DNA from 4 places in the Modestobacter versicolor genome. Region 3 is predicted to be linked to each of the others. Evidence: riboswitches for the same ligand, from Rfam matches in the RefSeq annotation. Region 3 holds a riboswitch; each other region holds the start of a gene.
What was found. A riboswitch is a leader RNA that binds a small molecule or an ion and turns the genes downstream of it on or off. The one in region 3 is predicted to bind S-adenosylmethionine.
Positions count from the first base shown of each region.

Region 1: it holds a riboswitch for S-adenosylmethionine, as region 3 does, so the genes downstream of both, FHX36_RS03740 (GNAT family N-acetyltransferase) here and FHX36_RS16845 (bifunctional o-acetylhomoserine/o-acetylserine sulfhydrylase) in region 3, are expected to answer to the same signal.
Region 2: it holds a riboswitch for S-adenosylmethionine, as region 3 does, so the genes downstream of both, thrC (threonine synthase) here and FHX36_RS16845 (bifunctional o-acetylhomoserine/o-acetylserine sulfhydrylase) in region 3, are expected to answer to the same signal.
Region 4: it holds a riboswitch for S-adenosylmethionine, as region 3 does, so the genes downstream of both, FHX36_RS03670 (aminotransferase class V-fold PLP-dependent enzyme) here and FHX36_RS16845 (bifunctional o-acetylhomoserine/o-acetylserine sulfhydrylase) in region 3, are expected to answer to the same signal.

Region 1 covers NZ_JACIBU010000001.1:772,981-776,311, forward strand. Annotated here, with positions in the region: gene FHX36_RS03735 (amino acid ABC transporter permease) at 1-779, opposite strand, end outside; gene FHX36_RS03740 (GNAT family N-acetyltransferase) at 776-1,327, opposite strand; SAM riboswitch class IV at 1,557-1,668, opposite strand; gene FHX36_RS03745 (FAD/NAD(P)-binding protein) at 1,938-3,331, shown strand, end outside.
Region 2 covers NZ_JACIBU010000001.1:2,512,526-2,515,856, reverse strand. Annotated here, with positions in the region: gene FHX36_RS12320 (ABC transporter permease) at 1-395, shown strand, start outside; gene FHX36_RS12315 (HAD family hydrolase) at 406-1,227, opposite strand; SAM riboswitch class I at 1,288-1,416, shown strand; gene thrC (threonine synthase) at 1,429-2,730, shown strand; gene FHX36_RS12305 (cold-shock protein) at 2,921-3,121, shown strand.
Region 3 covers NZ_JACIBU010000001.1:3,447,796-3,451,126, forward strand. Annotated here, with positions in the region: gene metX (homoserine O-acetyltransferase MetX) at 1-108, opposite strand, end outside; gene FHX36_RS16845 (bifunctional o-acetylhomoserine/o-acetylserine sulfhydrylase) at 110-1,402, opposite strand; SAM riboswitch class IV at 1,445-1,560, opposite strand; gene FHX36_RS16850 (threonine aldolase family protein) at 1,763-2,845, opposite strand; gene FHX36_RS16855 (MarR family winged helix-turn-helix transcriptional regulator) at 2,850-3,323, opposite strand.
Region 4 covers NZ_JACIBU010000001.1:758,876-762,206, reverse strand. Annotated here, with positions in the region: gene FHX36_RS03675 (glycoside hydrolase family protein) at 1-471, shown strand, start outside; gene FHX36_RS03670 (aminotransferase class V-fold PLP-dependent enzyme) at 480-1,862, opposite strand; SAM riboswitch class IV at 1,899-2,012, opposite strand; gene FHX36_RS03665 (NADPH-dependent FMN reductase) at 2,078-2,578, shown strand; gene FHX36_RS03660 (endo-1,4-beta-xylanase) at 2,642-3,331, opposite strand, start outside.

The DNA.
Region 1 (3,331 bases), 2.7 Mb from region 3:
GGCAGCACCCGCTGGGTCCGGCCGTAGATGACGCTCACCGTGTAGAACAGCTCGCCCAGCGCCAGCACGTAGACGATGGAGGTGCCCTTGAACAGGCCGATCACCTCGTTGACCGCGGTCGGCACGATGGTGCGCATGGCCTGCGGCAGGACGATCCGGGTGGTCTGCCGGCGGCGCGGGATGCCCAGCGAGGCGGCCGCCTCGTGCTGGCCCTGGTCGACCGAGAGGATCCCGGCGCGGACGATCTCCGCCGAGTAGGCGGCCTGGTGCAGGCCCAGCCCCAGCACGGCGGCGCCGAACTTGTCGATCAGCGAGAGGGTCTCGACGCTGGCGAAGGACGGGCCGAACGGGATGCCGATGTCCAGGTGCTGGTAGAGGTAGGCGAGGTTGTACCAGAGCAGCAGCTGCAGGATCAGCGGCACCGAGCGGAACACCCAGGTGTAGCCCCAGCTGACCGCCTGCAGCAGCGGCGAGCGGCTCAGCCGCATCAGCGCCAGCACGGTGCCCAGCGCGAAGCCGAGCACCGCGGTGATCGCGGTCAGCTGGATGGTGGTGAGCACCCCGCGGACGATCGACTCCTCGGTGAGGTAGGCGCCGACGACGTCCCACTCCCACCGCGGGTTGGTGACCAGGCTGTTGAGCACCATCGCCAGCAGGACGGCGACGACGGCGGTGGCGACCCAGCGGCCGGGGTGCCGGGCCGGCACCACCTGGAGCTGGTCGTAGGGCGTGCCCGCCGGCGACGCGGCGGCCGCCGGACGGGTCTCCAGCGTGGTCATCTCGGGTCTCCCGGGAGCTGCTTGTCGAAGGCGTAGAGGCGCTGGTCGACCGGCAGGGCGCGCAGCGTCTCGGTGTCGGTGGGGCGGGGGACGGCCGGGTCGAACAGCGGCGTCCAGCCGGCGGCCAGGTAGAGGTCGCGCGCCTCGGGCTGGCGCGGGCCGGTGGTCAGGTGCATCCGCCGGTAGCCCTGCTGGGCGGCGCGGAGCTCGAGCAGCGTGAGGACCCGGCGGGCCAGGCCGCGGCGACGGTGGGTGGCGGCGGTCCACATCCGCTTGACCTCGGCGGCACCGGAGGGGTGCCGCATGAAGGCGCCGCCGGCGACGGCCACGCCGTCGTCCAGCAGCAGGACGAAGTCGCCGTCCGGGGGGAGGAAGGCCTCGGCGGGGTAGCGGGTGAGCTCCTGGGACGCGCCGCCGAACAGGTCGCCGTAGCGGCTGTCGTACTCGGCGGCGAGCTCGGCGAACAACGGCGCCGTGAGCGGGTCGTCGGGGTGGACGCGGACCACCTGGAGCTGGTCAGGGGTGGTCGCGGACAGGGACGTGGACATGCGGAGGGGACTCCTGCGGAGGGAGGTGGGCGCGCCGGACGCCGCCGCGGGCGGCGGGGTGGGTGCGGGGGAGGAGCGGGAGGGTGGCGCCGGGTCAGCGACAGAGCGCGCTGTCGGTGCGCAGCAGGTCGACGGTCGGCCGGCCGACCAGGTCGGCGGAGACGGCGCGCACCAGGCGCGAGCTGGTCTCTCCCACAGTGCTGCTCCTCGTTCGTCCCCTCGGGGAGGGGGCCGCTGCTTGCCGGGCGCGGACGCGCACGGCCAGGTCGTCACCCGGGGCACCCCGTCGCAGGGAGGGTTGCCGGCCAGCGAGCCGGGGCTTGACGCTGGCGCTCAGGACCTGCGGCGGACTGTAGGGCCCCACCCCGGCTGTCGTCAAATACGATCGACTTGGTAGACATACGCAGCCACCGACACGCCGGGACGGGAACAGCCCGCCCCCGCGGTCGCTTGGTCCCGACGAGCCCCGCAGGAGAGAGGAGACGCCCGTGCCCAGCACCGCCCTGGTCTGCCGCCGGCACGTCGACCTCCTGCGGACGTCGAGCGCGCAGTGTCGGCCGAGGCCTGCGACCCCGCGTCCCTGACCGCTCGTCCCTCCCCGGGAGCCCGCTTGTCCGCGTCCCCCGCACCCTCCCTCGGTCACCCCGGCCCGTCGATCGCCGTCGTCGGCGCCGGCCCGACCGCCATCGGCCTGCTCGAGCGGCTGATCGCCAGCGCGCCAGAGCTCGGCGACGGCAGCAGGCTGCAGGTGCACCTGGTCGACCCGCACCCGCCCGGTGGCGGGCGCGTCTGGCGCGCCGCCCAGCCGTCCCTGCTGTGGGCGAACTCGCTGGCCGCCGACGTCACCGTGCTGCCCGACCCCTCGGTCACCGTCGACGGTCCGGTGGGGGAGGGCACCACCCTGTGGCAGTGGGTCGAGGCGGTCGGCCGCGGCCTGCCGGCCGGCGACCCGGTGGGGGAGGAGGCCCGGCGGACGACGCCGACGTCCTTCCCCTCCCGCCCGCTGGTCAACGCCTACCTGGGGTGGGTGCTCGCCGAGGTGGTGGCCGCCGCCCGCCCGTGGGCCGACGTCCACCTGCTCGAGACCCGGGCGGTCGACGTCCGGGTGCGCACCGAGGGCGTCGACGTCGAGCTGGCCGACGGCCGGGTGCTCGCGGCCGACCTGGCCGTGCTCGCCCAGGGACACCTGGACGCGCACGCCACCCCTGCCGAGCAGGACGTGCAGCGGCGGGCCGACGCCGCCGGGCTCACCTACCTGCCCACCGGCTACACCGCCGACCTGGACCTCTCCCGGCTGGCGCCCGGTGAGGACGTGCTGGTGCGCGGCGCCGGCCTGGCCTTCGTCGACCTGATGGTGCTGCTCACCAGCGGTCGCGGCGGCCGGTTCGAGAGCGACGGCGACCGGCTGCGGTACCTGCCCTCGGGGCAGGAGCCGGTGCTGCACGTCGGCTCCCGGCGCGGGGTCCCGTACCGGGCCAAGCTCGGCTACGTCTGGCCCGGCCCGCCGGTGCCGCTGCGCTTCTTCACCCCCGAGGCGATCGACGACCGGTTCGGTGCCGACCGCCGGCTCGACCTGCGCGCCGACCTGGCCCCGGTGATCGTCCGGGAGCTCGGCTGGGCGCACTACACCGAGCTGTTCCGCACCGCTCCCGAGCGCACCACGCTGCCCTGGGCGGAGTTCGCCGCCGAGTACGCGGCGACCGACGACCCGGTGCTGGTCGCCGACCTGGTGGCCCTCGCCGTCCCGGACCCGGCGGACCGGTTCGACCTCGCCGCCCGGGACCGCCCGCTCGGTGGTGCCCGGTTCGGCAGCGCCGACGAGCTGCAGGAGGCGGTGCGCGGGCTGGTCCGCGCCGACCTCGCCCGCTCGGCCGACCCCCGGCACAGCGCCGACCAGGCCGTGTTCACCGCGCTGCTGTTCTGCCACGGCACCATCGCCGGGCTGGTCGGCGCCGGCCGGCTGACCCCGCGGTCGGAGGCCGAGGACGTCTCCGGCTGGTGGAT
Region 2 (3,331 bases), 940 kb from region 3:
ACGGCTTCGGCGACGTGCAGACCCCGCTCGGGGTCGCGCTGGAGCAGCGGACGGCGCTGGTCCGGCTGGCCGGGATGGTCGGTTACCTCGCCGTCCACCTGCTCGTCGTCGGCACCCTGGCGTTCTGGCTGTCCACGGTGACCGACGCGCCGCTCGCCGCGGTCGGCGGTGCGGTGTTCACCACGGTGGTCTTCGCGGTGCTCGAGCAGGTGGAGCAGCTGGGCGGCATCCGCGACTGGTTCCCCACCGCGTTCAACTACGCCTGGACCGACCTGCTGCAGAGCCAGTTCGACTCCGGCGACCTGTTCCGCGGGGTCGTGCAGGGCCTGGCCTGGTCGGCGCTGTTCACCGCGCTCGCCTTCCGCCAGTTCGCCCGCAAGGACGTCACCAGCTAGCGGCGGACCTTCACAGGCTGGCGAGGACCGCCTGGGCCCAGCCCTCGCCCATCGCCGCCTCGGTCACCGCGGCGTTGGGGACGGCGGAGATCCGCTCGTCCATGCCGGTGACCGCGGCCCCGTTGGCGGTGACCCAGAGCCGGCCGACGGCGGGGGCCATCTCCAGGTCGCTGACGCTGTCGCCCACCGCCACGGCGTCCGCGGCGGTCAGGCCCCGGCGGGCGAGGTCCCAGCTGATCGCCGCGCCCTTGGAGATCCCGCGCGGCATCAGGTGGTAGACGTGCGGCGGCAGCGCGTCCTCGGCCAGCGTCATCCGCGGGGTCGCCGGCACCGCGCCGTTGTCGTTCATGGTCAGCCAGCCCCAGCCGCGCTCGGCCAGCCAGCTGTCGACCGCCGCGGCGTCGACCCGGCCGCGCAGCAGCGCGTCGGCCGAGTGGGCGGTGTGCCAGGGCTCGTGCCACTCCAGCCGGCCCGGGTGGGCGGCGACCAGCTCCTCGACCACGCCCAGCTCGGCCATCACCGACATCGGGGTGCGCCCGGCGAACTCCGCGGGCAGGTCGCCGGTGAGCAGGTGGGTCTCCCGGCCGCCGGCCCAGCTCACCAGCGACCCGAGCTCGGAGATCGCGCCGTCGGCGGCGAAGATCCGCGCGGCCTCCAGCAGCTGCGCGTGCGTCCGGCCGCTGACCAGCACCAGGACGGCGCCGGAGCGGTGCAGGGCGAGCAGCGCCTCGGCCGGCGTCGCGGTCAGGCCGCGCTCGGCGGTGTGCCAGAACGAGCCGCGCGGGCCGACCATCGTGCCGTCGAGGTCGGTGTAGACGATGCGGGTGGCCACCGCCTCATCCTGGCCGGTCGGCCCGGCGGGCCGGCGCCCCGGGTAGAGTCCTCGCCGTTCCACTCATCCAGAGGGGCAGAGGGACACGGCCCGATGAAGCCCCGGCAACCGCCGCCTGCGCGCACGCGCAGCGGGAGGTGCCAATTCCGTCCCGCGCGGCTCGACGGCCCGGCGCGGGGAAGATGAGGAGGTAGTCGTCGAATGACCATGACCGCTCCCGGTTCCGCCCAGGCAGACGTCACCGCTGGTGGGCCCGTCCCGCCGAACCCGGCACGGGGCCTGGTGTGCCGCAACTGCGGCGCCACCTTCGGCCTGATCGCCGAGCACGCCTGCGCCGAGTGCTTCGGCCCGCTCGAGGTCGACTACGACCCCGAGCTGATGCGTGCGGTCACCCGCCAGCAGATCGAGGCCGGCCCGCAGAACATCTGGCGGTACGCCGCCCTGCTCCCGGTGGGGCAGGACCCGGCCGACCGGGTCACCCTCGACCCGGGCATGACCCCGCTCGTGCGGGCCGACCGGCTGGCCGCCGAGCTCGGCCTGACCGGCGGCCTCTGGGTCAAGGACGACTCGGCCAACCCGACCCACTCCTTCAAGGACCGGGTGGTCAGCCTCGCCGCGACCGCGGCGAAGAGCTTCGGCTACGCCAAGATCGCCTGCGCCTCGACGGGCAACCTGGCCAACTCCGTCGCCGCGCACGCGGCCCGGATGGGCCTGCCGTCCTTCGTCTTCGTGCCCAGCGACCTGGAGCCGGGCAAGATCGTGCAGTCGGCCGTCTACGGCCAGGCGCTCATCGCCGTCGACGGCAGCTACGACGACGTCAACCGGCTGACCAGCGAGCTCGCCGAGACCGACGAGTTCGAGGACACCGCCTTCGTCAACCAGAACGTCCGGCCCTACTACGCCGAGGGCTCGAAGACGATGGGCTACGAGATCGCCGAGCAGCTGGGCTGGCGCATCCCGGCCCAGGTCGTGATCCCGATGGCGTCGGGCTCACTGCTGACCAAGGTCGACAAGGCCTGGCGCGAGCTGGTCGCCGCCGGCATCGTCGAGGACACCGGCTGGAAGGTCTTCGGCGCCCAGTCGGCCGGCTGCGACCCGATCGCCACCGCCTTCGACAACGGCTGGGACGTCGTCAAGCCGGTCAAGCCGACCGGCATCGCCAAGTCGCTGAACATTGGCAACCCCGCCGACGGCCCCTACGCGCTGGACGCCATCCGGCGCACCGGCGGGTCGGTCGGCCGGGTCGGTGACGACGAGATCGTCGCCGGGATCCGTGACCTGGCCCGCACCACCGGCGTCTTCGCCGAGACCGCCGGCGGGGTGACCACCGCGGTGCTGCGCCAGCTGGTCGAGGACGGCCGGCTCGACCCGACCCAGGAGGTCGTCGTCCTCAACACCGGTGAGGGGCTCAAGACCCTCGACCCGCTGCTGCCGGTCGTCGGCCCGTCGCACCACGTGCAGCCGTCGCTGAAGTCGCTGCGCGAGGCCGGCCTCATCGCCTAGACACGCCCGGCGCGACACCCGGTACCACACCGCCGGGGGAGTCGCGACACCGACCAGTGACCTGGGACACCAGTTCCTGTACCGTTCCGCGCGGTTCTACTCCCACGTTCGTGATCGACGGGCGGAAGAGCAAGACCCCGGCCCCTCGATCAGGAGTGGCCGTCCGCACGCACGAAACGTGGGAGCACACGTGGCACAGGGCACCGTGAAGTGGTTCAACGCCGAGAAGGGCTTCGGCTTCATCGCCGTCGACGGCGGTCAGGACGTCTTCGTCCACTACTCGGCCATCCAGATGGACGGCTACAAGAGCCTCGACGAGGGCCAGCGGGTCAGCTTCGAGGTCGTCCAGGGCGAGAAGGGCCCGCAGGCCGACGCCGTCCGCAGCGTCTGAACTGCACAGCCCCGAGGCCCGGTCCCCTGCAGGGGGCCGGGCCTCGCTGCGTTCCCGGGCCCGGGAACAAGCCTCGGCGACCCCCCGTTCTTGCACTCGCACAGGCCGAGTGCCAGACTCCTTACTGGCACTCACGCCTGTCGAGTGCCAATCAGGTCGGAACGGTGAGGTACCGGTACGTGGGCCGCAGGAGCGTCCACGGCGCTGGTG
Region 3 (3,331 bases):
CGGGCCGAGGTCGAGGAACCGCCGGTCGCCCACCGGGTCGCCCTCGAGCCAGCCGCCGGTCCGGGACGCGGCGGCCGGAGCCGGTCGCGCGTCCCGGACCGACGTCACCTCAGGAGGCCTTCGCGGCCCGGAAGCCGGACTCGAGGTCGGCCAGGATGTCTTCGATGCCCTCCAGGCCCACGGCCAGCCGGACCAGGCCCGGGGTGACGCCGGTGGTGGCCTGCTCCTCGGGGGTCAGCTGCGAGTGCGTGGTGGACGCCGGGTGGATGACCAGGCTGCGCACGTCGCCGATGTTGGCCACGTGGCTGTGCAGCTCCAGCGCCTCGACGAAGCGCTGACCCGCCTCCTTGCCCCCGGTGATCTCGAAGGCGAGCACCGCCCCGGCGCCCCGGGGCGCGTACTTCTGCTGGGCGGCGTGCCACGGCGAGGACGGCAGGCCTGCGTAGTGCACCGACTCGACCTCGTCGCGGGCCTCCAGCCACTCGGCCACCCGTTGGGCGTTGGCGACGTGCCGCTCCATGCGCAGCGACAGCGTCTCGATGCCCTGCACGACCAGCCAGGCGTTGAACGGCGAGATGGCGGGGCCGAGGTCGCGCAGCAGCTGCACGCGGGCCTTGAGCGCGTAGGCCGGCGCGCCCAGGTCGGCGTAGACGACGCCGTGGTAGGTCGGGTCGGGCTCGGTGAAGCCGGGGAACTTCCCGCCGGTCCAGGAGAAGTTGCCGCCGTCGACGATGACACCCGCGATCGCGGTGCCGTGGCCGCCCAGGTACTTGGTGGCCGAGTGGACCACGATGTCGGCGCCGTGCTCGATGGGGCGGATCAGGAACGGCGTGGCGATCGTGTTGTCGACGATCAGCGGGACGCCGTTGCGGTGCGCGACCTCCGACACCGCCGAGATGTCCAGGACGTCGCCCTTCGGGTTGCCGATCGTCTCGGCGTAGAAGGCCTTGGTGTTCTCCTGCACCAGCGACTGCCAGTTCTCCGGGTCGTCGGGGTTCTCGACGAAGGAGACGGTGATGCCCATCTTGGGCAGCGAGTGGTGCAGCAGGTTGTACGTGCCGCCGTAGAGCGAGGCGGAGGCGACGACGTGGCTGCCGGCCTCGGCGATGTTCAGGATCGCCAGGGTCTCCGCCGCCTGGCCGCTGGCCACCGCGAGCGCCGCCACGCCGCCCTCGAGCGAGGCCACGCGCTGCTCCAGCGCGTCCTGCGTCGGGTTCATGATCCGCGTGTAGATGTTGCCCATCTCGGCCAGCGCGAACAGGTCGGCGGCGTGCTGGGTGTCGCGGAACTGGTAGCTGGTGGTGGCGTAGATCGGCAGCGCCCGGGCGCCGGTGGTCGGGTCGGGCGCGGCGCCGGCGTGGATCTGCCGGGTCTCGAAGCTCCAGCCGCTGGGTTCGGTCATCTGCCAGTACCTCCTGGGTCGCCGGAGCTCCACGGCGCGGAGGCTCCGTCCTTGCCGGGCGGCGGGCGCCGTCCAGCCAGCTCTTCCCCTGGAGCACCTCAGACGGAGTTGAGGTTGCCGGGCAGCCAGCCAGGTGCTTGTCGCTGCCTCTCGTGAGCCACCGCCGATCCTAGGACGCCGACCGGACGACTGCACAGGCCGGTGTCCCGGGGGTCCGCCGCGCTCCGCCGGTGAGCGGGCCGGCCCGGGACCCTGCTCTGCCGCGACTCGAGCTCTGCCCACCCTCGTAGGCAGACCTCGACTCTCCCGGGACCCTGCTCTTCCGCGACTCGAGCTCTGCCCACAGCTGTGGGCAGAGCTCTACCCGGCCGGGACCTGCTCCGCCGCGCCGGCCAGGGCGGCGATCGCTGCCCGGGCCTCGGGCACGGGCAGCGCCGTCGTCGCGTCGCCGACCGGCAGCTCCACCCGCTGCACGCCCGGGTCGGCGGTCGGGGTGGCCCGCTCCCACGTCCACAACCCGCCCTCGGCCAGGCGGCGGGCCGCCGCGGCGAACTCGTCGGCGGAGGTGCGGAGCAGCAGGTGCAGCATCGGCGTCTGCGGCGGGTCCGGGACGACGGTGACGCCGGGCAGGTCGCGCACCGCGGATGCGATCTCCCGCGCCCGGTCCAGGTAGCCGGGGAACAGCGGCAGCCGGCGGCGCAGGCAGCTCAGCGCCGACGCGGCGCCCGGCCAGAGCCCGAACAGCGTCCCGCCCAGCCGGCGCCGCCACTCGCGCACCTCGTCGACGACGTCCGCGGGCCCGGCCAGGCAGCAGCCGGCCAGCGCGCCGATGCCCTTGTAGAAGCTGACGTAGGTGGTGTCGAACAGCGCCGCGACCTCGGCCGGCGCGCGCCCGTACCCCGCCGCCGCCTCCCACAGCCGGGCGCCGTCCAGGTGCGCCGCGGCCCCGCGCTCCCGCGCCCAGGTCACCTGCGCGACCAGGTCCTCCCACGACGGCAGCTGACCGCCGAGGTCGCGCTGCGGCAGCTCGACCAGCAGCGCAGCGGGCTGCTCGGCGACGGCGTCCAGGTCGGTGCGCAGCAGCAGCCGGTCCCGGCTCCCGGTCGGGCGGCCGACCATGCCGTGCAGCCGCTCCAGCGGGTGGCCCTCGTGGACGTCGAGGTGGCTCTGCGGGTGGTAGACCACGGTTGTCCGCCCGCGGCGCTCGGCGTGCACGCGCAGCGCCGCCTGCTGGGCCATGATGCCGCTGGGCAGGTACGCGGCCGCCGGCTGCCCGAGCACGTCGGCGACCTCCCGCTCCAGCTCGGCGACCACCCCGCCGTCGCCGTACCGGTCCACGGCGGTGTCCGGCGGGATCGTCGCGAGCAGGTCGGCGGCCGACTGCGGGCCGTGCCCGGTCAGCGCGCGGTCGCAGGCCCGGCGGAGGGCGTCGAGGTCGTCCACCCGGTCAGTCTGCCGGGGGGCCGGGGGCGGGCGCCGGTCCACCGGCGGCGCGGAGCCCGGACAGCAGACCGAGGGCCAGCCCGGCCCGGGCCGGCGGGGGCAGCGCGGCGGTGAACTCGGCGTCCAGGGCCGCGACGACCTCCCGGCCGGTGGCCAGCAGCTCGTGCCCGCGGTCGGTGACCTCCAGCAGGGCCGCTCGGCCGCGGCCGCCCCCCGGCTCCCGGACGGCGCCCAGCTCGGTGAGCGTGCCGACCGTCGCGTGCATGCTCTGCACGGTGACCCGCGCCCGCCGGGCCAGGTCGGTGTAGGAGAGCCCGGGCGTGCCGGCGAGGTGGCCGAGGGCGCCGAGGTGCCGCAGCGAGAGCCCGTGCGCCCGCAGCGCGGTGTTCAACCGGGCCTCCCAGGCCCGCCCGGCCAGGATGGCCAGCATCACCGGGCTGTCCGCCGGTGGCCCCCCGGCGGGCGGCTGCTCGGTCATGGGCCAGG
Region 4 (3,331 bases), 2.7 Mb from region 3:
AAGGACCCGGTGCTGCGGCACGACGGCACCCGGTGGCACCTGTGGGCCTCGGTGCACCCGCTCGACGACCCCGACGCCACCGACCGGATGACCACCGAGCACGCCACCAGCCCCGACGGCGTCGAGTGGACCTGGCAGGGCACCGCGCTGGCCGGCACCCCGGGCAGCTGGGACGCCCGCGGGGTCCGCGTCGCGACCGTGGTGCTGGACGGCGACCGCAGCTGGGCGCTCTACGACGGCCGGGCCACCGCGGCGGAGAACTGGGAGGAGCGCACCGGCCTGGCCGTGCAGGACGGCGACGGCGCGTTCACCGCCGCCGCCGGCGGACCGCTGCTGCAGAGCCCGCACCCGCCGGCCGGCCTGCGGTACGCCGACGTCGTGGCGCTGCCCGGCGGCGGTGCCCGCTGGTTCTACGAGGCGACCCGCGCCGACGGCGCCCACGAGCTGCGCACGGTGCTGCTGCCGCGCTGAGCGGCCGGTCACCGCACCGACGGCCCGCAGCCGGCGCCCCGCGCGGCCGAGGAGAGATCGGTGGCCCGCGGGTCGTCGGCGGGCTGCCAGCGGCCGGCGACCTGCGCGTAGGGCACCTGCGGCCCGGCGGACAGGAAGGCGTCCAGCGCGCCGAGCAGCGCCTCGACGTCGTCCAGGCTGCTGCCCACGCCGACGCTGGCCCGCAGCGCCCCCGCCGGCACGCCGAGGCGGGCCAGCAGCGGGTGGGCGCAGAACCGGCCGTCGCGCACCCCGATGCCGTGCTCGGCGGAGAGGTACGCGGCGACCAGGCCGGGGTCGGCGCCGGCCACGGTGAAGGAGACGACGCCGGTCGGCTCGGCGGAGTCGGCCCAGATGCGCAGCACCCGCACGCCCGGCAGCGCGGCCAGCCCGGCCACCAGCCGCTCGCGCAGCGCCCGCTCGTGCTCGGCCAGCGCCCCGGCGGGCAGCGCGGCCAGCGCGTCGCACGCCGCGGCCAGCGCCACCGCGCCCAGCACGTTGGGCGAGCCGCCCTCGTGCCGGTGCGGCGCGGCCACCCAGCTGGTCCGCTCGACGGTCACCTCCTGCACCGCCCCGCCGCCGGCGAGGTACGCGGGGGCGGCGTCCAGCCAGTCGCGCCGGCCGACCAGGGCCCCGGAGCCGAACGGCGCGTAGGTCTTGTGCCCGGAGAACGCCACGTAGTCGGCGCCGGAGCCGGCGAGGGAGAACCGCCGGTGCGGCACCAGCTGCGCGCCGTCGACCAGCACCCGGGCGCCGGCCGCGTGGGCCAGCTGCACCACCTCGTCCAGCGGCAGCGACTCGCCGGTGACGTTGGAGGCGCCGGTGACGGCGATCAGCGCGTACGGCGCGGCAGCCAGCTCGGTGCCCAGCGCGCGCAGCGTCTCGACCACGGTGGCCCCGGTCGGCAGCACGGTGACCGGGCCGCGCTGCTGCCAGGGCAGCAGGTCGGCGTGGTGCTCGCAGTCGAGCACCAGCACGGCGCCGCCGTCGGGCACGCAGCCGGCGAGCAGGTTGAGCGCGTCGGTGGTGTGCCGCACCAGCACGCAGACGTCGTCGCCGCGCGCGCCGACGAAGCCGGCCACGGTGGCCCGGGCGTCCTCGTAGAGCGCGGTGGAGACCTGGGACAGGTACCCCGCACCCCGGTGCACGCTGGAGTACAGCGGCAACGCCTCGGTGACCCGGGCGGCGACCTGCTCCAGCGCCCGGCTGCTGGCGGCGGTGTCCAGGTCGACGTAGCGGGCGGTGCCGCCGGGCACGAGCGGCACCCGGGTGTCGGCGCCGACCACGGGGAGCAGCGGGGTGGCCCCCGGCACGATCGGCGCGACGGCGGCGGGCTGGACGGCGGCGGGGGCGCAGAGGACGGCGCTGGACACGGTGGTGCTCCTGACGGGCCGGGGACCCGGGGCACGGGTCCGCGCTTTGCGGTCGCGGAACTGCGACCGCCAGGTCGTCACCCGGGGCACCCGCTCGCGGAGGAGGGTTGCCGGCCAGCGAGCCGGGGCTTCGCGCTGGCACTCGTGACCTGAGCCGAGAGTGGCAGACCGACCCGCATCCCGTCAAATACGATCGACATGGTGAGATTTGCGTCGTGAGCACGATCGCCGTGGTCGGCAACCCCAAGCCCCGCTCCCGCACCCGCTCCGCCGCCGAGCTCGTGGTCGAGCGGCTGACCGGCGCCCCGCCGGACCTCGTCGTCGACGTCATCGACCTGGGCGCGGGCCTGCTCGGGTGGGGCGACCCGGCGGTCGCCGAGGCGGTCACCGCGCTGCGCGAGGCGGAGGTCGCCGTCGTCGCCAGCCCCACCTACAAGGCCACCTACACCGGCCTGCTCAAGCTCTTCCTGGACCAGGTGGGCACCGGCGACCTGGCCGGCGTGGTCGCGGTCCCGCTCATGCTGGGCGCCGGCCCGGGGCACGCCCTGGCGCCGGACCTGCTGCTCAAGCCGGTGCTGGTCGAGCTCGGCGCGACCACCCCGACCCGGGGGCTCTACCTGCTGGACAAGGCCTGGGACTCCCCCGGCGCGCTGGACGACTGGCTGGTCGCCGCCGGTCCGCAGGTCGCCGCCGCCCGCGGGCACCGCGCCGGCTGACCCGGACGGCACGGTGCCCCCGCCCACCGGGAGGCGGACGGGGGCACCGGGTCGGTCAGCCGGTCAGCGCCGGCCCACCAGCCGGAGGACGGCGTCCAGGATGCCGCTGATCAGCCGCTTGACCGCGGTGACGACCGGGTGCTCCGCGGCCGGCGGCTGCGCCGGGGCAGCGGTGACCACCACGTCGAAGGTCGCCGGGGTGGCCACGTTGCCGGCCTTGTCCCGCGCGGTGCAGGTCACCTGGGTGGTGCCCACGGTGAACTGCGAGCCCGACCTGGGAGTGCAGTCGACCTTCACCGAGCGGTCCCGGGTGTCCCCGGCCTCGGGAGCGGTGTAGGTCACCCGCGCCGTGCCGGTGCGGTTCGCGGTGGCGGGCACGGCGTCGTGCCCGGCGATGCGCGGCGGCAGGACGTCGGCCGGGCGCGCTGCGAGCTGTGCCGGGTCGACGATGCCCCAGTAGGCGGGCATGACCTGCAGGTCGTCGTCGAAGGGCAGCGGCGACTCCCACGGCCGGGCCGCCGGCCAGGTGCGCAGCCAGCTGCGGCCGTTGCTGATGCCCCAGAAGGTCACCGACTCGATCGACCCCGAGTGCTTGCGCAGCACGTCGAACAGGTCCCGGTAGTAGTACCCGAGCTCGGTCTCGGCCTGGTCCTGGTCGGCCATCGCCGGGGAGTGCTGCGGCACCGTGCCGTTGCTGACGTCGGCGCCGTTGTTCTCCTTGGAGTCGCTGACGTCCAGCTCGGTGATCGCCTG